2 regions of the Staphylococcus schleiferi genome follow, and region 1 is predicted to be linked to the other one. Evidence: riboswitches for the same ligand, from Rfam matches in the RefSeq annotation. Region 1 holds a riboswitch; the other holds the start of a gene.
The links. A riboswitch is a leader RNA that binds a small molecule or an ion and turns the genes downstream of it on or off. The one in region 1 is predicted to bind FMN.
Positions count from the first base shown of each region.

Region 2: another riboswitch for FMN. It lies ahead of MUA40_RS06440 (ECF transporter S component); the one in region 1 lies ahead of ribD (bifunctional diaminohydroxyphosphoribosylaminopyrimidine deaminase/5-amino-6-(5-phosphoribosylamino)uracil reductase RibD).

Region 1 covers NZ_CP094712.1:1,068,568-1,083,808, reverse strand. Annotated here, with positions in the region: gene mnmL (tRNA modification radical SAM protein MnmL/YtqA) at 1-240, shown strand, start outside; gene mnmM (tRNA 5-(aminomethyl)-2-thiouridylate-methyltransferase MnmM) at 237-797, shown strand; gene MUA40_RS05085 (transcriptional regulator, SarA/Rot family) at 846-1,256, opposite strand; gene MUA40_RS05080 (L-lactate dehydrogenase) at 1,635-2,588, opposite strand; gene MUA40_RS05075 (alpha/beta fold hydrolase) at 2,745-3,569, opposite strand; gene MUA40_RS05070 (hypothetical protein) at 3,772-4,104, opposite strand; gene MUA40_RS05065 (proline dehydrogenase family protein) at 4,616-5,599, shown strand; gene ribH (6,7-dimethyl-8-ribityllumazine synthase) at 5,804-6,262, opposite strand; gene MUA40_RS05055 (bifunctional 3,4-dihydroxy-2-butanone-4-phosphate synthase/GTP cyclohydrolase II) at 6,280-7,461, opposite strand; gene MUA40_RS05050 (riboflavin synthase) at 7,476-8,105, opposite strand; gene ribD (bifunctional diaminohydroxyphosphoribosylaminopyrimidine deaminase/5-amino-6-(5-phosphoribosylamino)uracil reductase RibD) at 8,110-9,156, opposite strand; FMN riboswitch at 9,297-9,429, opposite strand; gene MUA40_RS05040 (FAD/NAD(P)-binding protein) at 9,700-11,259, opposite strand; gene MUA40_RS05035 (osmoprotectant ABC transporter substrate-binding protein) at 11,485-12,372, shown strand; gene sagB (peptidoglycan release complex glucosaminidase SagB) at 12,694-13,557, opposite strand; gene MUA40_RS05025 (hypothetical protein) at 13,714-13,935, opposite strand; gene MUA40_RS05020 (sigma-70 family RNA polymerase sigma factor) at 14,140-14,628, shown strand; gene MUA40_RS05015 (hypothetical protein) at 14,631-15,059, shown strand; gene MUA40_RS05010 (hypothetical protein) at 15,062-15,241, opposite strand, start outside.
Region 2 covers NZ_CP094712.1:1,363,932-1,379,172, forward strand. Annotated here, with positions in the region: gene MUA40_RS06430 (response regulator) at 1-8, shown strand, start outside; gene MUA40_RS06435 (ATP-binding protein) at 1-1,734, shown strand, start outside; FMN riboswitch at 2,177-2,319, shown strand; gene MUA40_RS06440 (ECF transporter S component) at 2,384-2,929, shown strand; gene MUA40_RS06445 (ferredoxin) at 3,251-3,499, opposite strand; gene MUA40_RS06450 (helix-turn-helix domain-containing protein) at 3,603-4,547, shown strand; gene MUA40_RS06455 (RecQ family ATP-dependent DNA helicase) at 4,540-5,916, shown strand; gene MUA40_RS06460 (LysM peptidoglycan-binding domain-containing protein) at 6,093-7,424, shown strand; gene ypdA (bacillithiol disulfide reductase YpdA) at 7,820-8,806, shown strand; gene MUA40_RS06470 (asparaginase) at 8,972-9,940, opposite strand; gene cmk ((d)CMP kinase) at 10,014-10,673, shown strand; gene rpsA (30S ribosomal protein S1) at 10,765-11,949, shown strand; gene der (ribosome biogenesis GTPase Der) at 12,245-13,555, shown strand; gene MUA40_RS06490 (NAD(P)H-dependent glycerol-3-phosphate dehydrogenase) at 13,571-14,569, shown strand; gene MUA40_RS06495 (HU family DNA-binding protein) at 14,741-15,013, shown strand; gene MUA40_RS06500 (heptaprenyl diphosphate synthase component 1) at 15,199-15,241, shown strand, end outside.

The DNA of each region.
Region 1 (15,241 bases):
GAAAAAGGGTTACTTAATTTTATGTCTAAAACAGAATATATTCACTTAGTGTGTGACCAACTTGAACAACTGCCACCTGAAATGGTCGTTCATCGAATCACAGGTGATGGTCCGATTGATTTAATGATTGGACCAATGTGGAGTGTGAACAAATGGGAAGTATTGAATGATATTGATGCTGAACTTGAAAGACGTGGTACAGTACAAGGTCAATACTATGAAGCACAGGTACAACTATGATCGTTGAACGTATCCTCCCATTCGCAAAATCACTCATCCAAAGTCATATTACACCCGAAAGCGTTGTAATTGATGCAACTTGTGGAAATGGTTATGACACGCTTTTTCTAGCACAGGCCGTCCCTTCCGGTCATGTGTATGGCTGTGACATTCAAGCAACGGCAATTGAAAATACCGCGAAGAAAGTTGCCGATTTTAAAAATGTGTCACTTTACCAAACGGGTCATGAAAAAATTACCCAATATATTTCAGAGAAACATCACAATCGCATACATGCTGCACTTTTTAATTTAGGTTATTTACCTAAAGGAGATAAATCTATTGTCACACGGCCTTCAACGACAATTCAAGCGATAGAGCACATTTTTGAACTTTTGCAACCTCAAGGTATCATCGTGTTAGCGGTATATCCTGGGCACGATGAAGGTTATGAAGAAAGTCAAGCGCTATTGCAATATTTAACAGCATTTGATCAGCAAAAAGCACATATCTTGAAATACGAATTCATCAATCAACAAAATCGTCCCCCTTTTATTATAGGCATTGAAAAAAGATAAAACAAAAACGGGATTTGAGACGTTCTATGGCCTCAAATCCCGTTTTTATTATATATCGCAACCGTGTATAATGGAATTCAGTAAATCTTTTAAGTTTTGTTCTCGGTTTTCAATTTCACTACACGCAAAGTTAATCAATTCTTGTTTATCTTGTTCTTTTTCTTCATTAAAATGAATAATGACTGTTCTTTCATCATCAGATGGTCTTTCTTTTACTAGCCATTTCAACTCTACAAGATTGTTGAAAGTTCTTGTCCGTTTGTACGTTTTGACTTTGACATAATGATCCATGTCTTTTAATGTCATTGACCCCTTATCCCAAAGTGTAAGTAAAATCAAAAATTCTTCTTTTGATAAATGATACTTCTCCTCAATCGCTTCAAAAATATATTCAACCTCTTTTTGAAGATTATCTAATAACACAATATCGCTTACTTGATAGTTTTTCTTTTTAGCCATGATTAAGCCCCCATTCAATTAGACTGCCTATCATGAATCTTTACCCAAATTATTATAATTTAATCATAATGTATAAAAGTTTGATTTATTGGTAATAAATTAATTTTAAATCTTAAAATACCACTGACAATTCTAGGTTTGTAGTTATTTTTCTATGATTTCTATCAAACCGAAAATATCATAGATGATTATAAATGTAAATTAAATATGTCATAATCCAACACGCTTTCAATTGTGCATAAATAGATTCACGGTGACCATAGTCATGACGGATATATAAAATAAGAAAGCACCTCAAAAAACGTCTAAATGACTTTTGAAGTACTTTCTTTGGAAATTGAGAACTTATGTCCGCGTTTGTCTAAATTTTTATCTTAATTAATCAAAAAGATGATCGATAGATTGTTGCATATTTTTTAAGATATTCACTGATTTTTCAAATTTTTCTTTTTCTTCTTCATTTAAAGGTGTTTCAACGATGCGTGTTGCGCCTTCACCATTAATTACTGTTGGCACACCTGTGTATACACCACTATGGCCATACTCACCTTCTAAGTAACTTGATACTGTTAAAACTGTATTTTGATTTTTCAAAATCGCTTTAGAAATGTGCATTAATCCCATAGCTACACCATAATACGTTGCACCTTTTGCTTTGATAATATCGTATGCAGCATCACGTGTTTGTACGTAAATATCTTCAATTAGATGTGATTTTGAAGGATCATTTTTCAATTCATCATAAATTGAAACACCTGCAATTGTTGCACTTGACCATACTGGAACTTCAGAATCACCGTGTTCACCAATAATATTCGCATGAACACTGCTTGGTGCAACGTCAAATGCTTCACTAATTAAATGTTTAAAGCGTGCAGTATCTAAAATTGTGCCTGAACCGATGACTTTATGCTTAGGTAAACCAGAATATCTAAGCGTTACATAAGATAAAATATCAACAGGATTAGCAGCAATAAGGAAGATACCATCGAAACCACTGTCCATAATGGAAGTGATAATATCTTTATAAATTTTAGCATTTTTCTCTACGAGGTCTAATCGTGTTTCACCGACTTTTTGTGGAGCACCTGCGCAAATCACAATAAGATCAGCGTCACCACAATCGCTATATTCACCTGCTTTAACTTTTACAGGTGATTCAGCATATGGCGCGCCGTGATTTAAATCAAGTACATCACCAAGTACTTTGTCTTTATTAATGTCGATAATGACTAATTCATCAGCGACGCCTTGACTTACCATTGTAAATGCATAACTCGCGCCAACTGCGCCATTACCAACTAATACGACTTTATTACTGTTTTTTCCCATTGAAAAACACGCTCCTACTTTGCAAATTTATATTTATCACAATAATTGTGATTCTTTTCACATATAATCTACCATGTTTATCACAATATTTCAATAAAAATTTATTGTAATGCAAAGAGAAATTATTTTCCAATATTTGTCAATAGTTTAAAATAATTACTTAATACTATTTTCATCATCGATTAAATATCCTGCTGCGAAAACTTTATTATTTAAAAAGCTGAGGATATAACGCATAACGGCTTCACGTTCAGGTTCATTATGAATTTCATGCGCTAACCCTTCCCACGCTTTAAAATAAAGCTCATCGTAATTAAGATTATTCACAAATTGATAAGTTACTTTCGTATCTGAAATCACATCTTCTGTACCATACATGACGCACATAGGAATACACATGAATTGATTCATATGATCCGCAGTTTCTTTCATTGTTCTAATCACTTCTTTGTACCAATGGTAACTTACTTTCTTCAACATCATTGCATCATTTAATGTTTCTTCTTGAACTTCAGGATTTCGAGTCAAATCAGTGACTTGAAATCCGAGATCAAATTTGGCACTTTTAGAGACATCTCCAATGTTCGCTGTTAAGAAATTTTTACGTGTCTTATTACTATTATGAAAAGCCATCAATGGCGAAATTAAAATCAATCCTTCAATATCAAGTTGCACTTTTTCTAATAAATTGACACAAATGAGCCCACCTAATCCGACCCCAATAATAAATGTAGGAAGATGATACGCTTCTGCAATTTCAATCCACTCAAGTACCCGTTCTTGATAGATTTCAAAGCTTTCGATTTGGCCCTTATTCATACGTGACGTTTGGCCTTGTCCAGGTAAATCGCCCATAATCACATGATAACCATTACGTTTTAAATGTGTGATGACATAGGCGTATCTTCCTGTATGTTCTAACATATTATGAACAATAACGATGACGCCTTTAGCTTTATTATCTGTTTCCCATTTCCACATACAACATTACCCTTCCTTTACGTTCTTCCTTTTATTATAGCGTGATTTTATTCATGTTTGCGAATAAAAAGGAAATCATAAAAACAGGATAGAAATCTACTTGAGACGTAAATTTTCTATCCTGTTGATATGCGTCACTGACAACTATTAAAAAAGCGCGTGTGATCTTTAAATATTTACTATGATGCTGCGCTTTCCATTTTTAAGATAATTTAAAAGTTTTACGTATGAACGGTAAACGTAATAATAAAATTGCTAAAAGCAATTCATAAAAAGTAGGGAAAAACTTTGCGACTAACATTAAGAAAAATTGACCAATCAGTGAGCCATTTCCCTGAGAAGCATTAAAATTCGCTATAATACCAGCATCAATGAGATTCAACCCTATAATTACAACAGCTACAAGCCACAATCGGTGTGTCAGCACCCCCACAATTAAACCAATTAGAACTAAAATAATAAGTTCAAAAACAAAGTATTGTACAAACGTATCTAACTGCGTCCCAAATATATAAAATGCCATATCTCTAAACATGTTATAATCTCCCTTAAAAAGATTTCACTCTTATTTTAACATGCACATAACGATTGAAATTTAAAGATATCGTAAAGTTTCAATCGCGAACTTTACATTGCGTTAATATTTAGCACTGTTTACTTTTTAAAGCGCATCTTTACAACATTTTCACACCTACTTGATAATCATATGATACGTTTTAGTTGAAAATAAATTTAAATTGAAGGTGTCGTTAATGAAAATCATCGTTAAATGTGTGATTAGTTTATTGTTTTTGCTTATGATGCCCCTCTTTTTAGCACTAGCACAAGAACCGATTGATACTAATTTACAGAAACCACCACTCACCGTTTCACACAATTTATCATCTTAGTCACAAGTAACAAATAAAAAATTTAAATATTCATAATTCTAAAAGAAAAATAGATGCTAAAATTGTAATTATGTACTATGAAAACGTTTTCTTCCATTATCTGTTCATGATACACTATTATTATGACAATGAACAAAGGATATGGGAGGAATTGAAATGAGCTTAATCAAAAACTTTTTTATTACACTATCAAACAATGCTTATTTAAACTCATTAGCAAAAACTGTAGGACCTTCATTAGGTGCAAATAGAGTTGTTGCTGGTAACACGATAGAAGAGGTTGTCGCTACAATTAAGAAATTAAACGACAAAAATATTGCAGCAACCGTCGATAATCTAGGTGAGTTTGTCAATAATGAGCGTGATGCAATTGCAGCCAAAGAAAATATATTAAAAGTTATGGATGCGATTCACGAAAATCAACTCAACGCGCATATGTCGGTTAAGCTCAGCCAATTAGGTAGCGAATTTAATCGTGCCTTATGTTTTGAAAACATTGAAGAAATTGTTTCGAAAGCAAATCGCTATGATCATATGCACATTAACATCGATACAGAAAAGTACGATAGCCTTTTCGATATTACACAAACTTTAGATCGATTAAAACCCAATTATTCAAATATTGGAACAGTGATTCAAGCTTACTTATTTAAAGCAGATGTACTCATCGATAAATATCCAGAACTCCGCTTACGTTTAGTTAAAGGCGCTTATAAAGAATCACCACATATCGCCTATCAAACGAAGGAAGAAATTGATCAAAATTATATTCGACTTATCGAAAAAAGATTATTAAATTCTAAAAGCTTTACTTCAATTGCCACACATGATCACAAAATCATTAACCATGTTAAAAAATTTGTTGAGGACAATCATATTGATAAATCTCAATTCGAATTTCAAATGTTGTATGGATTTAGAAGTGATCTAGCAGAGTCGATTGCAAAGGAAGGATATAATTTTACGATTTATGTCCCTTATGGTGATGATTGGTTTGGTTACTTCATGCGACGATTAGCGGAAAGACCTCAAAACTTAACATTAGCCTTCAAAGAATTTGTAAAACCAAAAGTCCTTCTCTCTATAGGTGCAATTGGACTTGCAGTCGGTACATTATTTAAGCTGTTAAAAAATAAATAAAATAGTTTGACACTCATGTCAACTTTAGAAAGCCACAACATGCCAAAATAGTAGCTGTTGTGGCTTCTGCTTATTAATGTCACATTAACAAAATGGAGTGGCTGTCTCTATTGACATCATGTCTTAGCGCCACTCCACATCATCGTTTTCAATTATAAAATTTTGGTAATCGCTACGTAATTGAAATATGAGCGCTTTATTTCATTAAAACTGTTTTAATAAGTTAGCCATTTCTATTGCACCAACGGCGACTTCTGCCCCTTTATTGCCTGCTTTTGTACCTGCACGTTCAATAGCTTGTTCAATATTTTCAGTTGTTAAAACACCAAATATTACAGGAATGCCTGTATCGTCTCCCGCTTTAGCAATGCCTTTAGCAGCTTCGTTACAAACATAATCATAATGGGATGTTGCACCACGAATCACACAGCCAAGTGTAATCACTGCATCATATTTTTGAGTTTGTGCCATTTTCTTTGACACAATTGGAAGTTCGAATGCTCCCGGTACATAAGCAATATCAATATCGTCAGCTTCGACTTGGTGGCGTTTTAACGCATCAAGTGCCCCTTCGACTAAACGACCTGTGATAAAATCATTAAAACGACTTACAACAATCCCTATTTTTAAACCTTTACCTATAAGTTGACCTTCAAATTTCATTTTTCTTCCTCCTATATTTAAATCATATGTCCCATTTGTGTTTTTTTGACGTGCATATAATCATGATTGTGTTCATTTTCTTCAGCTATGAGCGGAATTCGCTCATCAATTTGAATTCCATAACGTTTTAAACCATGAAATTTTTCTGGATTATTACTCAATAAATGCACGCGCTCTACATTAAAGTGTCTTAACATTTGTGCTGCGATATCGTACTCTCTTAAATCTGGTTCAAAACCTAACGCTTCATTAGCGGAAACTGTATCATAGCCTTGCTCAATCAACTCATAAGCTTTTAATTTATTCATTAAGCCAATGCCTCTACCTTCTTGGGGTAAGTATAAAATCATGCCACCATGTTGTTCAATATAGGCCATTGCCGCTTCAAGTTGATCTCCACAATCACAGCGTGCACTATGAAAAATATCTCCTGTAGCGCAAGCAGAATGAATACGTACATTCATCGTTGGGTGAATCTCACCCTTCACAATAGCTAAATGTTCAGTACCATCTATATTCGAAGTGAATCCATACATATCAAAAGTACCAAATCGCGTAGGTAACTTAACTTTCGCTTGTTCCGTTATGATTTTACGATTCACTTTAATGTGTCCAACAAGATCCTCAATAGAAATCATTTTCAATTGATGCATCTCTTTGAACTGTTCAAGTTGCACGCCTTTAGCCATTGTTCCATCTTCATTCATAATTTCACAAATTAATCCTGCAGGTGTAGCACCCGTTAACCGTGCTAAATCAATAGTGGCTTCTGTATGACCACGACGTTCTAAAACACCATGCGTTTTTGCAATCAACGGAAATAAATGGCCCGGTTGGTTAAAGGTATGTTGGTCCATTTGTTCATCAATTAAAGCACGTGCAGTCTGCATCCTTTCAAAAGCGCTAATTCCAGTTGTCGATTGGATATGATCAATACTTTGTGTAAAAGCCGTACCATGTGGATCGTTATTGTGTTTAACCATTCCATCCAATCCTGCTTTTTCAGCGATTTCTTTTGTAATAGGTGCACATATGAGTCCTCTTCCATATTTAGTCATAAAATTAATGGTGTCATCGTGCATCCACTCCGTTATAGCAACAAGATCTCCTTCATTTTCACGATCTTCATCGTCTACAACAATAATCATTTCTCCTTTTTTTAAAGCATTGAGCGCTTCATCAATTGTATCTAATTTCATTACTTACGCCTCCATTAAAATCCTGCTTTCAGCAAATCTTCCATAGATAGGTCTGATTTTTGTGTTGCAATCGTTTGGACATATTTAAATAACATGTCTGTCTCTAAATGAACAGGATCTCCTTGTTTCTTCGTAGATAAAGTTGTCGCTTTTCTTGTTTCTGGAATTAAATGAATGTCAAAAGCATGAGGGTGCTTTTTAAAAATTGTTAAACTGATACCGTCAACAGCAATAGACCCTTGAGAAACCATTTGATTCATTAAAATAGTGGGTGCTTCAATCGTATAAATCCATTCATTTTGTGATGATTGAATTTGTTTGATACGACCTTTCCCATCTACATGGCCTTGCACAAAGTGACCTCCTAAACGGCCAGTGGCTAATAACGCGCGCTCTAGATTGACTTTATCGCCTGCCTTAAGTTCTGCAAGATATGTTTTATTTTCAGTACCTAAAATAACTTCCACTGAAAAACTGTTTGCGTTAAAAGTGGTTACCGTTAAGCACGTGCCATTGACACTTATAGAATCACCAATATGCATATCTGTTAATATATGTTGACATTGTATAGTCAGTTCAGTTGTGGGGTTTCGCTTTTGAATTTTTTCAATTGTACCTATTTCTTCAACGATACCTGTGAACATGGATTCACTTCCTCTTCATTCGTAATTTCATGTCGGTATCTATTATTTCACTGTGTACAATTTCAAATTGTGGTAGTTGGTCTAAAGGCATTACATCGTCTGTTTGATAAAATTGATATTTACCTTGACCACCTATGATTTTCGGGGCTAAATATAGGATGAAGTTAGTCACATCATGTGACGCTAAAAATTGTGATGTCACGTTCGGTCCGGCTTCAACAAGTATCCGACCGAAACCTTTTTGAAATAAATCTTTTAATATAAAATCAACATTTAATTGATTCGCTTTAATAATATGAATATGGTCTTTTGTCGATGTTAAACTATGGTTCTCGGTATAAATATAAATCGGTGTCGTTTCATCTTTAAAGAGTTGCGCATTCCAGTTCACGTCACCAGAACGCGAAAGAATGACTTTTGCCGGATGATGTCCGTCTTCAATACGCGTTGTCAAACTTGGATTATCTTTGCGAAGTGTCCCATTACCAGTGATAATGGCATCATGATTATGCCTCAAATTAAAAACATCTTGCTTTACAGCTTTTGATGTAATCCACTGACTCTCTTCAACATCTGTAGCTTGTTTGCCATCTATACTTGCACTGACTTTGACAGTTACAATAGGTCGTCCCTCTGATTTACTTTTGAAAAAGTCAGCATATAAATCCAAGGCTCGTTTCATCGGACGGTACTCTACATCAATACCCGCTTCTACCATCATTTGGTGACCCGCTGTATCTAAAGTGATATCTTTAGCTGCGTATACCACCTTTTTAATCCCTGTGTCGATGATTCTTTTGGCACAAGGCGGTGTACTTCCATAATGAGAACAAGGCTCTAATGATACATAAATCGATGCATCTTTTACATTTGCTTCACCAGCCATATCAATGGCTTGAATTTCAGCATGTTTGTCGCCTTTTCTTAAATGTGCGCCTAATCCAATGATTCTACCGTGTTTAACTACAACAGCGCCTACAGGAGGATTCGTTCCTGTTTGGCCGTTGACCATTTGTGCGAGTTGTATTGCTTGTTCTAAATAATTTTCCAATCTTTCACCTCAATAAAAAAACCACTCGTTTAAAATCGAGTAGTGGGAATTAGGAATCGCTATCTCTTAAAAGATAGACGTATTCATTTATCATTTGGTACGACAAATAAGCTTCACAATACTTTGTGAAAATGTCCTACCTATTCTTCCTCCCATCCAGACTCTAACTGTCGGCTCTAGATTCTCACTAGATCAGCCATATCGCTTTGCAATATGGGTCGCAGGCTTTAATTTACTGCCGGTTGGGAATTTCACCCAGCCCCGAAAGAATATATGAAATTGTATTGAGTATAAAAGATACGCATGGACTGTCGAAGTCCATGCGTCTATATTACCGTATCTTTTTAAATTTTACAATTGTTTGAATATAAAATCAGGAAATAAACTTATTCTATAAAAAATCATTATTAAATAATAATATAACTTACTAAAAATATGACTTGTCCTCTAACGCATCACAATCATAGTGACGCTTTAAAGAAAGTGAACCGAATCTTTTGAAAGAATAGATAAATCATGTTGTCATTTTCTAAGTTGAATGCCTTATTTTTTCTTTTTCTTCTTCTTGTCTTTTTTCTTTTTCTTCGCCTTTTTCTGCGCTTTCTTTTTCTCTTTTTCGAGCGCTTTTTTAGCTTTATACGTGTCATATAAATTGTCGACTGCCCTCACGGCTTGTTGAACAATCATTGTCACACCATTACGTTCAAAATTGACACCATTGGTAATTTGACCAATTGCTCTTAAGTTTCGCAAAGTTCCATACAATGGACTGATTACTTCATTTGTAGACGGCACGATTTGAATTCCACCCATTGGATGCGGTTGTATAATTTCTCGATTCGCAATATCCAACAACAGTGCATCGTCCTCATCTAACTGACTCAAATGTTTTTTCGGCCCCGTCGCATTGATGACGATACCCACTTTTAATTCATCCTCTTTATTTTTAAAGGCAAGTCGATATTTACCGTAATATTGGCGTACATTTTCGAGTCCAGATAATATTTCTAAATCACCAGCTTTAATTGCGTCAATCAACAATAAAGCTGTTTCTCTCGGCATCGGATTCGTATTTTCTTTTAAATATCTATGATACTTCGTTATAAATTGGGATTGATCTTCACGACTCAAACTGTTCCAAATCCAATCCATATTTTCTTTTAATGCCTCAAATACACTCTGCAAAGCCCCTAAATCTTCAGGATGATTCAAGTCATAATTTAAATCACGGACCGCATCATATTTTCGACGTTTAAGCAATTTTTGAAGTGGAATCTCTCGCACTTCACATTCTTTTTTAAATAATTCCACCGCTTCTTCTAATGGAACCACACCCATATTTTCTGCTTTTAACTGGTCAAAATTTTCAAGAGTGAGATATTTAAATTTAATCGTTTGCATCTCACCCCGAACACTTGGCAACTTACCACCACGACTCGCCATAATAATTGGCTTTTTCTGGTGGTGCGACAATGCATAACGAATGACGTCTAAACTTGCCAAACCCGTACCGATAATAGCAATTGTGTCATCTTTTTTAACTTCTGACAGTGTTTGATTAGCTGGATAAGGCGCTTGAATATAACCCTTTTGACCTTTGAGTTGGTAAGGGTCGTGATATGACATCGTACCAATTGTAAAAAACACATAGTCATAGTCTTTACAAGATTCCACTTCATCATCAGTACATACAACGATTCGCTTAGGAATGATTTCATTGGCTTGCTCTTCAATATACATATGTTTAACTTCTTTTTTAATTACATTTACATTGTCGAATGCATGATCAAATTGTTCTAGATAGCTTTTCATGTAATGACCAAATACATAACGTGGCAAATAGTCCGCATCACCGTAATTAAATGTATCTTGCTCGTTATACCATTCTCTAAATTCTAAAATATTATCGATATTCAATGACAGCATATCAACTGGTACATTGATGAGCAAATCCTCACTATCATTTTGAAAGGGCTTGCCTTGCCCCATATTTTCCTCGTTATCATAAATATCTAATTGAATTTTCTTAAAATGCTTGTATTTAACTAATTGTCTGAGCACACTCACACCTGCTGTGCCCATTCCTATAATGGCTACTCTCATCTTGCATCATCCTTATTTTAAGTATCTCATTCAAATTCATTATACCCTTAATGAAAAGAAATAATGAAAAAACGTTATTTTTATATGCGAATGTGATAAAGAACACTAAAAAAATTACTATGGTATAATAATCTCACAAGATATTTTTACCCTTTTTGTTTAATTGAAGATATGATATTAATATTCGGAGGCTTTGTCATCGTGTATAAAAAATTGGCTTTATTTATGTTAAGTTTGATTATTTTGTCTGGTTGTTCACTTCCCGGTTTAGGTGGGACTTCAAAAGATAGTGTAAAAATCACAGCACTATCGACGAGTGAGTCACAAATTATGGCACACATGGTTCGACTTAAAATCGAGCATGATACAAAAGGAAAAATCAAACCCGCAATCATTAATAATTTGGGCTCTAGTACGATTCAACATAATGCTTTAATCAATGGAGATGGAAATATTTCTTCGACACGTTATACGGGTACGGATCTTGTCGGTGCATTAGAAATGGACCCAGTCAAAAATCCTAAAAAAGCAATGGCGATTACTCAAAAAGAATTTGAAAAACGTTTCCACCAAACTTGGTTTGACTCTTATGGATTTGAAAATACTTTTGCGTTTATGGTCACTAAAGAAACAGCACGTAAGTATCATCTAAAAAATGTATCAGATTTAAAAAAACATAGCGATGAACTGCGTTTAGGAACAGATAGTACCTGGATCAAACGCGCCGGTGATGGGTATCCTGCTTTTACAAAAGCATATGGTTTTGATTTTGATACAATCCGACCGATGCAAATTGGTTTAGTGTACGACGCTTTAAAAAATAAAAAATTGGATGTGGCATTAGGTTATACTACTGATGGTCGTGTTTCAGCCTATGACCTTGTTGTTTTGAAAGATGATAAACACTTCTTCCCACCTTATGACGCGAGTGTCGTTGCAACAGATCAAATTTTAAAAACACATCCTGAACTCAAACAGTCTTTAAAAGATTTATCAGGTAAAATCAATACAAAACAAATGCAAAAATTGAATTATGAAGCAGATGGAGAAGGAAAAGAGCCTGCTGTTGTCGCAAAAGATTTCTTAAAAGCCCATCATTATTTTGAACATTAATTACGACAATATTTAATAGCTGAACTGAAAATGAAATTGAACAAGCTTATAATAGAGTGAGGTGATTGATTTTGATTAAAAAAATTGGTAAAGTGCTCATTTTAACAATTGCTTTATTTTTCCTCTTAGGACGTCGTAACAAAGCGGAATAATAAAGCATCGACTGTATCAACGCATATATAAAGCAACTTTGAATCACACATACACTTTCTTCCTAGAGTTATAACATAAATAAAGCGGAACAGAAACCTACACTCGAGTGTTTGGATTCTGTTCCGCTTTATTTTATTGATTATCATATATTCTTAAATTCTCTATAGACTAGTAATTTTTACCATCTTGATGTTTTTTGTCATCTTTATAAACATACCAGTTAAAATATTTACCTTCTGTTTTCATATCTTTGTAAAAATCTGCCATAATGACGGCGTTACTTTTCGCCCAATTAATATCTGTTGCATATTGATGTTCACCAGGATTTTTAGGATTCCATCTCATACTGTACAACGTATTCTGATTTGGGTTTGATAAGTAATGATCATGGATAAATTCTGCGCCACCATAAATCGCTTTTTCTGGTGTATCCCAGCCTTTTTTCTTCGCATATTTAGCACCTGTTTTAATAGGGTCTTCATCAAGTGCCCCAACACCATAAAAATTATAATATTTTTTACCGTCAATATCGACACCGTTCGACAACTCTGACATAACTGAGCCAGTTTCTAATAAAGCGTGTGAAATTAAGTAAACTTCATTCACTTGTTTTTCTTTAGCAGCATTTAAAAAATCATCCGTATGTGCCAATAATGTTGGATGATTTCTCAACATTCTTTTAATTCTGTTTTTATCAATACCTTGATATTTCGACAAATTTAAAAATTGATACTTCTGTCTCTTGTCATCCATAAACACCGAACTATCCATCGCATCGCGAATTTCTGAATCAGATGCGTCACGCCAATTCGTATGATTTTTATTTGAAACTTGTTGACTAGTATAGTTATCAATTTGTTTCTTTGCTGCCTTATCAAGTGTCACATCTAGTTTCTCAACTTGCTCTACTTGATTAACATGCTTAAAAAAGATTTGATCTTTAATCATGCTAAAAAAGAAAAAACCTGCAATAACAAAAATAATAAAAGACGCTATTACAGCAATTATCGAGCCATTTTTGTGCTTTCTCATAAACACACCTCTTCAGAATGTTTCATTTTAATTCATATATTTATTTTATCCGCTTGAAATCAAATTTTACCACCTTCAATGCATCTATACAACGAGATACCCCCGTTGTTACACATTCATAAAAAAATAGTAATGAATATGTAAAGTTCTTCATTACTATTCATCGCGATGATAATCCATCATAATGAAACTTGCAGCTTGAGAGCGGTTTTTATAATAATAACGTGCGAGATCAATCGTACCTTCGACTTCGCCATCTCGATACATCATTTGTTTTGTCATGTTGTTAATCATTACAAATTCTGAACGATCTCGGATAACATCTAAATCATCATTGCGCGCGAAAAAATGCTCTAAATTTAAATGATCGTAGTCCATAATTTCCTCCTCGAATGTTAACTAATAAATTAAATGTCATTAAAATGCATTCAACGACAAATATACAAAGAATTTAAACCTATTTGTCATTGCTAAAACTTGTATTAAACATAAAATAGCACAAATCGTGGAATGCCTCAATCTTTTAGCTGTGTTACAAAGGAAATGACCGGTCAGTTCATTTATTATTGAGGAGTCATGTCCATGCAATTTAATACACTTTATGTCCAATACTATAAGTTAATCCATTTTTTACTGCACAAGTATCATATTGATTATAATTATGATGAGTACTTTCAACTTTTATTAATCAAATTATGGTCTCTATCTTTAAAATATAATCCTTCTTTCAATCAAAGCTTCAAAAAATATATCACCTATCACTTACAATTCTATCTTATTGATTTATTACGTCAATCATCTCAAAAGCCCACACCGTTGCCGCTAGAAATGAAGCAAATAGAATTACAAACGACAGCTCTAAATACGACGCATTTGTTGTTAAGCGATTTAACAAAAACCTTGAAGCCTCCGGAACAGCAATGGTTGCGATACTATTTACAAGGCTATCGACAAAAAGAAATTCAACAGTTGATGCAACGTTCTCCGACTACAATAAGGAAATATAAGACGCATGCTTTGAAACACTTGAAGCAAGTTCTCACATATGAAGATATTAAGAAAGGATTTTAACAATGACGATACAATATGCGCACGAAACTATGCTTTACCTCAAAACTTCTGAAAATATAGAGTATCCACTTTTGATTAAATATGTATCTCATACGCACCATAGCCAGCATTCTCTTCATCGCTTCTTAAACGATTTGGCATTAGCGTCACAAAAAGACCTCCGCACTCAGAAAAATTTCTCTATGCAACTTTTAAATACGTATCATTTATCACCCTTCTATTTGAATCCAAGACTCATCCTATGCCCCATGCAACCTCAACGTGCACCTGTACAGATATTCATCAATATGGTTCAAGTCATCGCAGCCTCTTCTTATTTTGAACAAACGAAAGTCCATTTTGAACACAATATCACCCTCGTCGTCCCTATACCACTCATACAATTTATAAAAAAATGGAAAGATGCAATGATGCTTTCCAAATTATTATAGCTTTATTTTGCTTTATTAAATTTATAATCGATGAGTCGCTTTGTAAAATAGCCATTCGCTACTTTCATCAAATAGACAATGAGCACTAAAGAAATCAACGCACTTAACATAATCGTGATCACTAATCCTACTGATAAATTCATATTCGGTTGGATAAAATAATGGGCTGAACTTAAACATAA
Region 2 (15,241 bases), 300 kb from region 1:
CTCAATAATGTCGTTATAAAACTGTGGTTAACTATTTTATTAATAGTAACGACAGTTTTAATTTTATTAAGCGCTGCACTCATCACATTTTTCCAATATTATTTTACGCAAGAAACAGAACGCTCTCTCTATAAAAGTGCTGAAAATGTAAGTAAAGTGATTGAAAATAGTCACAATCGTAAAATAGCAATCGAACATAGTGAAGACCTATTGGAAAATAATAAAGGTCTCATTATCTTACCCGATCGCCTTCATATCAATGAGCATGATGTAGTTAAATCTAAAATGTTAAAAGAAATCAATCAACATGCATTATTTGAAAAAGTTTTAACACAAAATAAATCGAAACTTCAACATGTCATGTTTAATATTGATGGTAAAAAACATACTTTTGTATTGCTAGGGTATCCGTCGAAAGATTCAACCGGCAAAGCCTCTGTTATTTTTATTTATCAAGACTTAAAAAGCATCGATGAAACAAATAATATTATTACTATCATTATTTTAATCACAGCTGTCGTCTTTTTAGCGATTACGACCATTTTCGCATTTTTCTTATCAACACGTATTACACATCCTTTGCGTCAACTTAAAACGCAGGCAAGGGAGGTCGCGCGTGGAAATTATGATAAACGTGTACCCGTTCAAACAAAAGATGAAATTGGCGAATTGGCAATGACTTTTAACAAAATGAGTCGGAGTATCCAGAGTCATATCGATGCATTAGTCACTTCTAAAAATATTCGAGATACATTAATCAATTCAATGGTTGAAGGTGTGTTAGGGATTAATCATCATAGACAAACCATCATCTCAAATCAGCTCGCACAACGGATGTTGTCAGAAATGAACGCGCATGATAAAGAGATGTTCGATCAACAAATTGATGATACTTTTAAAAGTCAAAGTACAGAATTCAGAGAATATGAGATGAATCAACGCTTTTATGTGGTCATTATGAGTTACATTCATAATATTCAAACGAATGGTGAAGGCGGGCTTGTGGTCATTATCAGAGATATGACGAATGAACATGAGCTTGAACAAGTGAAGAAAGATTTTATTGCTAGCGTCTCTCATGAACTTAGAACGCCTATTTCATTATTACAAGGCTATACTGAGTCAATTGTTGATGGTGTGGTTACAGAACCTGATGAAATTAATGAATTTTTGTCTATCGTTTTAGATGAATCTAAACGCCTCAGTCGACTCGTTAATGAACTGTTAAACGTAGCAAAAATGGATGCTGAAGGTCTAAATGTAACGCAAGAAGTCCAGCCGATGAGTGATTTAATTAAAAAAATGGCGATTAAATACAGACAACAAGCTTATGAGCTCGATTTACATCTAGATTTTCAACTCGATGGCGAAATGGCCTTACCTTGGTATTATGACTTTGATCGTATGGAGCAAGTGCTAACTAACTTAGTTGATAATGCCTCTCGATACACACAACCAGGGGATACGATAGCTATTCATGCAAAATCAACTATAGACCAACAAATTTTAATCGTTAAAGATACAGGAGTAGGTATTCCTTCCGAACATTTAGAAAAAGTTTTTGAACGCTTTTATAAAGTTGATGCTGCTCGTAAACGCGGAAAACAAGGTACTGGACTTGGGCTATTTATCACGCGAATGATTATTGAAGCGCATGGTGGCCACATCGATGTTGACAGTCGCATCAACGAGGGAACAACCTTTACCATCACACTGCCTAAAAAGAAGGCATAAAGTTTAAAAAATATTTAAGTGCCTGTTTTTTTGTGTACTTGGTATTTATCACGCTTTAGTAGGCTAATAAAATTAGGGCATCAGTCGCAAAATCAATAGTGCTCAGATGATTTTAAATAGAAATCGTCTGAGCGCTTTCTTTATATGATAAAAAAATTTCGTGACTCTATTATAAATAGGCCTGACGAGCCAATCACCAAGCCTATTTTTGATACAAAAGGCGCGCAATCCTGCAATTCTCTCTGTAATTAGAAGCATCCAACCCCTCATAATTAAGAAGATAATGCGCTTATATCTGTTTTTACGTCAATGACACTTGGCAGTAAACGATAAATTTCAAATAAAACCATCCCATCAAAGAATCTTACTGTCAAATGATTGCAAAAACATTGTTTTGGGCTGCATTCTCATGTACACTATACTCATTAAAATAGAAAAACGAATTCATCTTCGGGGTAGGGTGCAATTCCCAACCGGCAGTAAATTAAAGCCTGCGACCTGCAAAAAATCAAAATCTTGATATTTTGTGGCTGATCTAGTGAAATTCTAGAGCCGACAGTAAAGTCTGGATGGGAGAAGATGGAGGTTTATTTGTGTTGCTTTTTAATCCTCCTATTCAACTAAGATGAATTTAATAGGAGGTTTTTTCATGAAACAAAAGCAAACACGACATTTGATTATTGTGGGAATGTTAAGTGCCATATCGGTGGTCTTAATGTTTATTAAATTCCCGCTTCCATTTTTACCACCGTATTTAACGATTGATTTTAGTGATGTTCCATCTCTATTAGCTACTTTTACTTTAGGACCCATCGCTGGAGTTTTAGTTGAATTAATTAAAAATTTACTTAATTTCTTTTTCAATGTGAGCGATCCTGTTGGGCCGGTTGCCAACTTTTTAGCTGGAACAACATTATTATTAGTGAGTTATTGGGTATATCAATCACGTCAAACAACACGTCAATTAATCATTGGTCTTATCGTTGGGACATTAGCTATGACTGTATTACTAAGTGTTTTAAATTATTTCGTACTACTTCCACTGTTTGGAATGATTATGAATTTAGCCGATGTAGCGAATAATCTTAAGCTTATCATTGCAGCGGGTATCATTCCATTCAATATCATTAAAGGTGCATTAGTATCAGTCATCTTTATATTGTTATATAAACGTATTGGCCATATTCTAAAATAAAAACATATTCAAACGAAGCACATGACTAGGAAGTCTGAGACAAAGTCTATTCAGCCTAGATGATTCTGCTTAACGTTGATGTTGTCATTAAACAAAAAAGAGATGTATCTTCTACAATTTGTGAAGACACATCTCTTTTTTATGCGAAAAATTTTAATGACAAGTGGAGCTGAATGCACATTTATAACTTTAAAATAAATAAGTTGAGTAGGATGTACAACATGAAAACATCCACTCAACTTCAGTCTATTCCTAGACATTCGATTGTTTTATATTTATATTAAAGACATCTTGTCTCTAGCAATCATCGCTGTTTATCGTCTACTCAAATTTGAGTGCATCGCCATCAAATGATTCCTCTTCAACTTTAATAGAATCAGTAGGGCAACCTTCAAAAGCATCTTCAAGGTCTTCATACAACTCTTCTGGTACAGGTGTTGTACCTTGGTTGTCATCTAAAATCACATATGCGATACCCTCATCGTCGTAGTCATAAATATCTGGAGCCGCTGCACCACATGCACCACAAGCGATACAAGTATCCATATCAACTATCGTATATTTAGCCAATTTTTTCGCCTCCCTTTTCAAAGTGCCACACTAACATTATAATTTTATTGTAGTTCTGTGTACTTAAATTTTCAATATATTCGTTTTAGAATGAGGTCAAATGATGAAACACTTAATTAATTATGCATATCATCATGCATCAGCCTATAAAACTAAAAAAAGCATCTTTAATATTATCATAGGAAAAAAATCTCATCAAACTTTTTTTGATGCGGTCTCTTTAAATCTATTGTCTTTATATGGTTGTGCACCAAAGCTTAAGATGCAAACTTTTGAACAAATCATTAAAGAAGAAACCATAACGACTGAACTAAAAATAACGAATCAAGTTACTTTTCCATGTTTACAAGCTTCTTTTAATGCCATACAACTACTCACACAAACTTATTCTTATGCCAGACACAATCAAATGGCTTTTCAACCGATTTCGTCTCAAACTGAAGTCCATCAAGTTGTAAAGCAAATTTATCAATCTGACCAAATAGAAAACATTTTATCTCAATTAGAGCAAGAATTACGTACGCTTTATCAAAACTTAGAAGCGCAACGAGAAAAAATATATAGCCATTATTTATTAACAGGTTTTGATGAACCGATGTATACTTTTACCCAAATCAGTATGATTGAATCTATCGAGAGTGAAGATTTATTCAAAATGTTTTATGAAGAACTTGTTCTAATTTATCTAATGATAAACGAAAGTAGTGACTTTCCTATACTTTCTCAGTGTGCACTGAGACTTCACGTTTCACAACCTGTACATCAGACGGCACAATTATTAAATCAAGGTTATAACCTCCAAAAAATTGCTCAAATTGAAGGTGTGAGAGAAAATACAATCGAGGATCATATTTTAGATTTATTTATGAAAAATCAAATGTATAACTATCAAGATTTTCTACATCATTTTAATCAAGAATTTATTAATCAATACAATGCTGAACCGTATCAGCGTTTAAAACGTTATAAAGAACGATTTGATAATATGTCGTACTTTGAAATTAAACTTGCAATTGTAGGGATTGCTAAAGGAGAATTAGATGCTTAAAGCAGCTTTAAAACAATTTTTCGGCTTTACATCATTTAGACCAGGACAAGAAGAAATCATTACCAGTGTGCTACAACATCAGAATACACTGGGCATATTACCAACTGGTACAGGTAAAACACTTTGTTACCAATTACCTACTTATATGAAACAACAGCCAACGCTCATTATCTCACCTCTTATTTCTTTAATGGATGATCAAGTGATGCAAATGAAGATGAAAGGAGAGCAAAAGGTTGTTGCCATTCATTCTGGTTTAGAAGATGCAGAAAAAAGGCTGTCGATCGCAAAAATAAAGTCGTCACGTTTTGTCTTTGTGAGCCCAGAGTTCATTTTACAACCACATTATTTCAACCAATTTAAAAATATTCCTTTTGGTATCGTTGTATTAGATGAAGTCCACTGCCTTTCTGAATGGGGGTTTGACTTTCGACCGCATTATGCTTTAATCGGAAAGATAACCCAACAATTTGAAAACGCAACTGTATTAGCATTAACAGCAACAGCGACAATTCATTTACAAGAAGACATTGAAAAGGTCATTCAACAGCCGATGCACAAGATTCAATTTTCAATGGACCGTCCAAATATCGCTCTATCCGTTGAATTAAAGTCTTCGCATGAAGAGAAAGTGACGTGGTTAATTGACAAAATTGCGTATTCTGGGCCAACCATCGTTTATGTCTCTTCAAAAAAAGTTTGCCTAGAACTCGCACAGACCATTTATCAAGCGGGCTATTTAACAGGGATTTATCATGGAGATTTGTCTTATCAAGAACGATTAACGGTGCAACAACAGTTTTTAAAAAATGATATTCGCATCATTGTAGCGACGAGTGCTTTTGGAATGGGCATTAATAAACCGGATATCCGGACAGTCATTCATTTCCATCTTTCTCCAAGTCCTTCTAGCTATATGCAAGAAATTGGACGTGCTGGTAGAGATGGACAACAAAGCCAAGCGATTGCATTGTTTCAACCAGATGACCAATATTTAATGGAAACTCTCGCAACAGGAAATATTATAAGAGAAATAGATATTCAACAATATGAACTCGGACAATTGATAGACTCAGAAATCATAGAGATTTTAGATGTTTTGAGCGAAGCCTTTACACTCGCACAATTACGTGCTATTTTCAAACAAAATGAAGAAATAAAATTGCGCGCTTTCCGTCATATGCATCATTATGTTTTAACTCAAAAATGCAGAAGACAACATCTCCTTTCTTATTTTCAAATGCCTAATGAAACCGTGTCACAATGTTGTGATCGTTGCGAAACAATCGAACCGATATATGAAAAAAATAAGAAAAAAGTGAAGCGAAAGTTAGATTGCAGTGAAAAATTAGAAAATTTATTTCATTAGTTTTTACAATGCTTTACACAGCGTTTTTAAAACCGCTATAATCAATATAAATACTTAATAGCTATTTCAATCATCGGGATATGTAAACGGTTGGTAAATTTTCTTTAATAATTGAGGTTATCATGTTTTAAATTCCTTAAATATAGCTATATATTTAATATACGTAGAAAGGATGAATGTATGTGTCAAAAGATAATTTTAAGGATGAATTCGAACAGAGTCGTCAAGAAATAAAATCGCACAATCATGATGAACCATCTAGTGAGACACATGTAGACGATTCAGAACAACAAACTGAAAACAACCAACAATTCCCACCTCGAAATGCATCAAGACGTCATAGAAAGAGAGAGCATGGTCCATCACCTGTAAATGAAGCAAATCAAGCAGATCAACAAACTGATTTGAGCGAACAGGAAACTAATGAAAAATCGCAAAAAAGACCAGGGAAAGTAGGGGGCTTTGTTAATCATCAGGATGAACATACAAAAGCTGAAAACGATCAACCTATCGCAAAAGATGAGGCAAAATCGCATTCAACGCAAGAAGTTCATCAAAATGATCAAAGTATAGAAGATCATAAAGCAGATCAAACGCACGATGAAAATCATGATTCAGAGACACATGATGACAAAAAAAACGATAGTAAAGACAAAGCTGCCTTAACAGGTGCTGCCGCTGTCGGGGGTGGCGCAATCGCTAAACATCATCACGATAAAACAACGGCTCATCATGAGTCTTCAGAAGGTGTCCATTCAAATCAAGATGATCCATCATCAAATGATAAAAAAGCACAACATGAAAGTAACACAGATAAAGAGAATGTAATTAATGGCGCAGCAGTAGGGGCAGGCGCGTCACAAACACATCCATCATCTCATACAGGCACTGAAAACAGTCAACCCGCTCATGAAACACATGTTTCAAATGGCAGATCAAGCGGTGGTAGATTCAAGAAATTGTTACCTTTATTAGCAGCGATTATTCTATTAGGTGCTTTAGCCATTTTTGGTGGTGTTTATCTCGTTAATCATAATCAACAAGGCGATCACGCATCACACGTTGCTCAAAAACATGAAACGAAAGAGCACAGTAAATCAGATAAAGAGAAAGATAAAGAAGCTAATAAAGATAACTCGACTAAAGATGATGATAAAGCACAATCAGACAATCAAGATGATAATAATAGTGCTGATAATAACAATGCCACTGATGACTCAAATGCTTCAGATCAAAATAACAACGGCGCACAAGATACTACAGGTCAAAATCAACAACAATACAATCAAAGTAATCAACAATATGGCCAACAAAATGGACAAGCGAATAATCAACAAGCCCAAAACAATACTGGCCATACCCATACAGTAACAGGTAACCAAAACTTATATCGCATCGCTATTCAATACTATGGTAATGGTTCTCCTGAAAATGTTGAAAAAATTAGACGTGCAAATGGTATCCAAGGTAATAACATTAGAAATGGACAACAATTGATTATTCCATAATTATTATATTTTATATGACAGAGGGGACGCGCAAACAGCGCACTCGTCGTCAACCAATACAAATGATTAAAAATAAGACTAGGAAATCTAAATGTATCAAGATTTCCTAGTCTTATTTATGTTTTATATATTGAGTGCATCTTAATAATAAGCTATATAAAAGCAGGAAAACACCTATAAACCAGTATGCAAGTCACTTCGTTAACCTGAAAAAATTTAACATTATGTACATACATTTCAATTTAGATTCATAAAAAAACTTGTTATAATACTTAAGGAAAATAACAGTTCTTATAATATACTGTGCTAGTATGTGAATTAGGAGGCTATATAGAACATTAAAGTAGCATAATATGTGGTAACTCACCATCATTTTTTAATGTTCTTGTTTAAAAATGAAAACTATAGAGAGTATCATCATCGGTGGCGGTCCTTGTGGCTTAAGTGCTGCTATAGAACAAAAGAAAAAAGGGATTGAAACACTTATTATTGAGAAAGGTAATGTAGTCGATGCCATTTATCATTACCCTACACATCAAACATTTTTCTCTTCAAGTGATAAACTCAGCATTGGTGATGTTCCTTTTATTGTTGAGGAGCTTAAACCTAGAAGAAATCAAGCACTTGTTTATTATAGAGAAGTCGTAAAGTATCATCAGTTAAATATTAACGCTTTTGAAGAAGTTTTAACGGTAAAGAAAATAGACGATCATTTCACTTTAACTACTACGAAAGATGTTTATCAATGTCGTTTCTTAACTGTTGCAACGGGTTATTATGGTCAACATAATACATTAGAGGTTGAAGGCGCTGAACTTTCAAAAGTTATGCATTATTTCAAAGAACCCCATCCTTATTTTGACCAAGATGTCGTTGTGATCGGTGGGAAAAATTCAGCAGTCGATGCTGCAATTGAATTAGAAAAAGCGGGCGCACGAGTGACCGTAATCTATCGTGGTGCAGATTATTCACCTTCTATTAAGCCATGGATTTTACCAAACTTTGAATCATTGGTCCGTAGAGGAAACGTGAAAATGCATTTTAATAGTGTTGTCACTCAAATTACTGATAGTCATGTTACTTTTGAAAAAGAAGGCGAACGTATCACCATTCCAAATGATTATGTATTTGCAATGATTGGCTATCATCCAGATTATGAATTTTTGAAATCTATTGGTATCGAAGTGCATACAAACGATTTTGGAACAGCTCCTGTTTACCATCATGATACGTATGAAACAAATATCGAAAATTGTTATATTGCAGGTGTTATTGCAGCAGGAAATGATGCGAATACAATTTTTATTGAAAATGGTAAATATCATGGCGATGCGATTGCGCAAGATATTTTAACGAAAAAACAATCTCCATTAGAATCATAAATGATACGCTACCTTTAGTGTATCTAAATAGAGCAGTCGTTGTCTAAGGTAAGCATAACATAGACAACGACTGCTCTATTGTTTATTCATATTCTTTTCATAAATCCAGATAGTTTCTTCTACAATCACTTTTATCCTATCTTAAAAAATCCAAATGATATCGTTTTATTCATTAAAATAGTTTTGTATTTGTTGATGCGTCAATTTGTTACTCAATGCCACTAACAATTTAAGTCTAGCTTTTTGACCATTTAATCCATTAGAGAAGATAACACCTTTTTCATACAGTTGATGACCGCCACCTTCATACGCATACACAGCACTTACAATACCGTTAAAAGAACGTGAAACTAACACAATGGGCATACCTTGTGCTAAACATGCATTCAGCCCTTGCATTGCAGTAGGTGGCAGATTACCTTGCCCTAATGCTTCGATGATTAATCCATCCACTTGTGTATCTGCATAAAATTGCAACATCTCACTTCCCATTCCCATATATGCTTTAACCAGGGGGATGTTCAGAGTAGAATCAACCAGATGCAAATTTTGATTTTCATATGGTCTGTGATGAAAATAAATGCCTGCTTTCGTTATCACACCCAGTGGCCCGTGATTAGGACTTTGAAATGTATTCGTATTTGATGTATGTGTTTTAGTTACATTACGTGCAGTGTGAATTTCATCATTAAATACGACCATTACGCCTTTATTTTCAGAGTCATCCGATATCGCTACACGTATTGCAGCGATGAAATTGTATAAACCATCAGAACCAATTTCGTTTGAAGACCGCATGGCGCCCGTGATGACAATCGGTTTAGAAGTAGCAACTGTTAAATCTAATAAAAAAGCTGTTTCTTCTAATGTATCCGTACCGTGAGTAATGACAAAGCCATCATAATAATTTAAGTTTTCTGGTGCTTCAATCGTATTTTTTAAAATCTTCACATGCTCAATTGTCATATGAGGTGACGGCACGTTAAAAGGCATAATTTCATCAATTTTTGCATATTTCGCAATGACATCTTGATGATGTGAAATAGGGTTGTCAGTAGTCGTACTCACTTTATTTGATTCATCTTCCGACATACTTATGGTGCCCCCTGTATGTATGACTAATAATTTTTTCATATAAGTTCCTCCTCGTAAAGCCATCCATTCTTATGATAAAATAATGTTAAACAAACGACAAGGAAGGTAACAAATGACAGCGATAAATATTGCATTAGATGGACCAGCAGCTGCTGGTAAAAGTACTATAGCGAAAAGAGTTGCAGGACAACTCGGAATGGTGTACGTCGATACAGGGGCTATGTATCGTGCGATTACTTATTATTACTTACAACATAAGGATCGCATTGTGCATTTTGACAAAATGATGGATCAAATTGATTTAAATCTTGCATATGATCCAGAAAAAGGGCAGCGTGTCTATTTAAATGATGAAGATGTCACTGATTTTCTACGAGAAAATGATGTTACGCAAGAAGTATCCTATGTTGCTTCAATTAAAGAAGTGCGTACGTTTTTAGTACAAGCACAACAAAAATTAGCGGCTAAAAAAGGCATCGTTATGGATGGCCGAGATATTGGCACAACTGTTCTTCCTGATGCCGAAGTAAAAGTATATATGATTGCATCTGTAGAAGAGCGTGCTGAGCGCCGCTTCAAAGATAACCAAGAACGCGGGATTGTATCTTCAATTGAACAATTAAAAAAAGATATTGCCGAAAGAGATGCCTATGATATGAATCGTGAAATTTCACCATTAAAAAAAGCAGCTGACGCTGTAGAAATTGATACAACAGGATTATCCATTGAAGAAGTCACAAATCGAATTATAGCGCTAGTAAATAAAGTTTGAATTATTTTATTCAAACTTATCTAAATTTCTTGACAATTCAACGCTTTTATAAGAAGTTATTATTATGTAGTAGTATAAGGAGGCATTCATGATGACTGAAGAATTCAATGAATCAATGATTAATGACATTAAGGAAGGCGATAAGATTACAGGTGAAGTACAGCAAATTGAAGACAAACACGTTGTTGTACATGTAAATGGTGGAAAATTTAACGGCATTATTCCTATTAGCCAACTATCAACTTATCACGTGGACAACGCGAATGAAGTTGTTAAAGTTGGAGATGAAATCGGTGCATATGTTACTAAAATTGAAATCGATGAGGAAAATGAAACAGGAAGTTACATCCTTTCTAAACGCAAGTTAGAAGAAGAGAAATCTTATGCGTACTTACAAGAAAAATTAGATAACAACGAAACAATTGAGGCTAAAGTAACAGAAGTTGTTAAAGGTGGCTTAGTTGTGGATGTTGGTCAAAGAGGATTCATTCCTGCATCGTTAATTTCAACTGATTACATTGAAGATTTCTCAGATTATGAAGGTAAGGTGCTTGAACTTAAAGTTGAAGAACTTGAACCTGAAAAAAATCGTGTCATCTTAAGCCGCAAAGCAGTAGAAGCAGAAGAAAATGAAAAGAAAAAAGCAGAACTTTTAAAATCTATTAAAGCTGGCGACATTATCGAAGGAAAAGTAGCACGATTAACAAACTTTGGTGCCTTCATCGATCTTGGTGGCGTAGATGGTTTAGTCCATGTATCTGAATTATCTCACGAGCATGTAAAAACACCTGAAGAAGTCGTTACAATTGGCGACACTGTAAAAGTGAAAGTTCGTTCTGTAGAACAAGATTCTGAACGTGTTTCACTTTCAATTAAAGATACTTTACCTAGTCCTTTCGAAACAATTCAAGAAAAATATAGTGAAGGTGATGTTGTAGAAGGTAAAGTTATGCGTTTAGCCTCTTTCGGTGCTTTTGTTGAAATCGATCACGGTTTACAAGGCCTTGTTCATATCTCTGAAATCAGCCACAAGCATATTGGCACACCTGGTGAAGTACTTGAGCCTGGACAAACAGTTCAAGTTAAAATTTTAGGTATCAATCCTGAAGAAGAACGTATTTCATTATCAATCAAAGCGGCCTTACCTAAAGAGGAAACTGAAGAAGCTTCAGAGGAAACAACACAACAATACACGCAACAATCAACTGATGAAAATGAAAACAATCCTACATTAGGAGATGTTTTTGGAGATAAACTTAAAGACTTAAATTTATAATATAAATTTATTGAGATTACAATGCGTCAACATGAATCATTAATCAGATATGTGTTGATGCATTCGTCTGTATTCGTGGAGTAAAGTATGAGTCTAAGCAATTACAATTGACTTGTACTTTACTCTTTTTCTTTGGATGCATTAATGAAGTGAAAAAGACTGTGATACGTTCCATTTATATCCATTACTTCACATGATATAATACGATTGTTGTATTTAGCATAGTGCTTGTAGTCGATGCGCTTACATGGATATGTTAAAATAATAAAGATATTAATAGAGAGGAAGAACAATCATGACGAAACCTGTAGTTGCTATCGTTGGTCGTCCTAACGTTGGAAAATCTACTATTTTTAACCGCATCGTCGGCGAGCGTGTGTCCATCGTAGAAGATACACCTGGTGTGACACGTGACCGTATTTATGCAAGTGGCGATTGGTTAACACACGAATTTAATATTATTGATACTGGCGGTATCGAAATAGGGGATGCACCTTTTCAAACACAAATTCGCGCACAAGCCGAAATTGCGATTGATGAAGCAGATGTCATTATATTTATGGTCAATGTGCGTGAAGGTATCACTCAAAGTGATGAAATGGTTGCACAGATGCTATATAAATCAAAAAAGCCGGTCGTATTGGCTGTCAATAAAGTAGATAATCATGAAATGCGCAATGATATTTATGACTTTTACTCCCTTGGATTTGGAGAACCATTCCCACTTTCGGGCTCACACGGACTTGGTCTTGGAGATTTATTAGAAGAGGTCGCAAAACATTTTAAACCTGAGGAAGAAGATCCATATGATGAAGACACGATACGATTATCATTAATTGGAAGACCTAACGTGGGTAAGTCTAGTTTAATCAATGCGATTCTTGGTGAAGATCGTGTTATCGTCTCTAATGTTGCAGGAACAACACGTGATGCTATTGATACTGCATACAGCTATGAAGGTCAAGAATATGTATTAATTGATACGGCAGGTATGCGTAAAAAAGGTAAAGTCTACGAATCTACTGAAAAATATTCAGTGTTACGTGCATTGAAAGCAATTGAACGTTCTAATGTCGTCCTTGTAGTACTCGATGCAGAACAAGGCATTATTGAACAAGACAAACGTGTTGCGGGCTACGCACACGAAGAAGGAAAAGCTATCGTAATCGTTGTCAATAAATGGGACACATTAGAAAAAGACAGTAAAACAATGAAAAAATTTATGGATGATGTTAGACAAAACTTCCAATTTTTAGACTATGCACAAATCGCTTTTGTATCTGCTAAAGAAGGTACGCGTTTACGCACGTTATTCCCGCTTATTAACGAAGCAAGTGAAAATCATAAAAAACGTGTACAAAGTTCAACGCTGAACGAAGTTATTACAGATGCCATTGCAATGAATCCAACACCTACGGATAAAGGCCGCAGACTGAATGTATTTTATGCTACACAAGTCGCTATTGAGCCACCAACATTTGTGGTGTTTGTGAATGATGTTGAATTATTACACTTCTCATACAAACGTTACCTTGAAAATCAAATTAGACAAGCGTTCGGTTTTGAAGGTACGCCTGTTCACATTATTGCTCGAAAACGAAACTAAATCGGAGGGGTTTATATGACTAACATTACCGTGTTTGGTACAGGTAGTTTTGGTACTGCATTAGCAAATGTTCTAGCAGAGAATGGCCATAACACACTCATGTGGGGTAAAACTTTATCAACAGTTGAAGAGATTAACACACATCATACTAACCATAATTATTTGAAAAACGTGGAATTAAATCACTATATTAAGGCGACAACAAATATCGAAGCGGCAATTGATCATGCAGATATTTTCCTTGTTGCCTTACCCACAAAGGCTATCCGAGAGGTAATGACACAAGTCAATGGGTTGTTAACGACTCGAAAATCGTTTATCCACGTTACGAAAGGGATTGAAAACGAGACATTTAAGCGTGTATCTGAAATGTTAGCAGACACGATTTCTCCTGAATATAATGCTGGCATTGGTGTTCTATCAGGACCGAGTCATGCTGAAGAAGTCGTTATTAAACAACCTACAACTGTCGCAGCTGCATCAAGTGATTCTGAGTTACGTAAATGTATCCAAGACCTTTTTATGACTGACTATTTACGTGTTTATACGAATGATGATTTAGTTGGCGTAGAACTCGGAGGCGCTTTGAAAAATATTATTGCGATTGCGAGTGGTGTATTAGTCGGTATGGGCTTTGGCGATAATGCAAAGGCAGCTTTAATGACACGAGGGCTTGCTGAAATAACAAGACTGGGTGTCAAATTAGGAGCTGACCCTCTTACTTTCCAAGGTTTAGGAGGCATTGGAGATTTAATCGTGACTTGTACTTCAACACATTCTCGTAACTTCACATTAGGTTATCAGCTCGGTAAGGGGAAAAAGTTGAAAGAAATTATGAGTGAAATGAATATGGTTGCCGAAGGTGTTTATACAACTGAATCTGTGTATCATTTATCTCACGCTGTACAAGTGGAGATGCCAATCACTGAGGCGTTATACCGTGTACTGTTCGAGGATGAACCTGTTGAACGCGCAGTAAAAGCCTTAATGGGAAGAACTAAAAAATCAGAATAACTTTCCTTGAAGTGTGTCATTTTAGTCATAAATCTCTAAAATTTAACAAAATGCGATTAAATCAACGTTTTTCGCATATAAATCGTTGCAGTCTTGTATGGCGTTGTGTTAAAGTCATACCATAATGATAATTGAATTATCATTACATAACCTTTGAGGAGGTGAATTGACATGAACAAAACTGACTTAATCAACGCTGTTGCTGATCAAGCTGAACTTACTAAAAAAGAAGCTGGTCAAGCAGTTGATGCTGTTTTTGAATCAATTCAAAAAACACTAGCTAAAGGTGAAAAAGTACAACTAATCGGTTTCGGTAACTTTGAGGTACGTGAACGTGCTGCACGTAAAGGACGTAACCCTCAAACTGGTAAAGAAATTGATATTCCTGCAAGTAAAGTTCCAGCTTTCAAAGCAGGTAAAGCATTGAAAGATGCAGTGAAATAATTCAATTATTTACAAGTAAAAAAGCCCTTTATAGGGCTTTTTGCTTTAATTAAAGTAATTTTCCATATCTTTTCACAATACAACCATCTCAAAACTTCAATATCTCTTATAGAAAAGTAATTCAGATTTAAATTTTTGAATGATAGTGTTAAGATAGAGAGTGATTAAAAATAGAGGTGGGGCATATGGAGAATACTTTAACGTATTTACAACGACAAATTGATAATC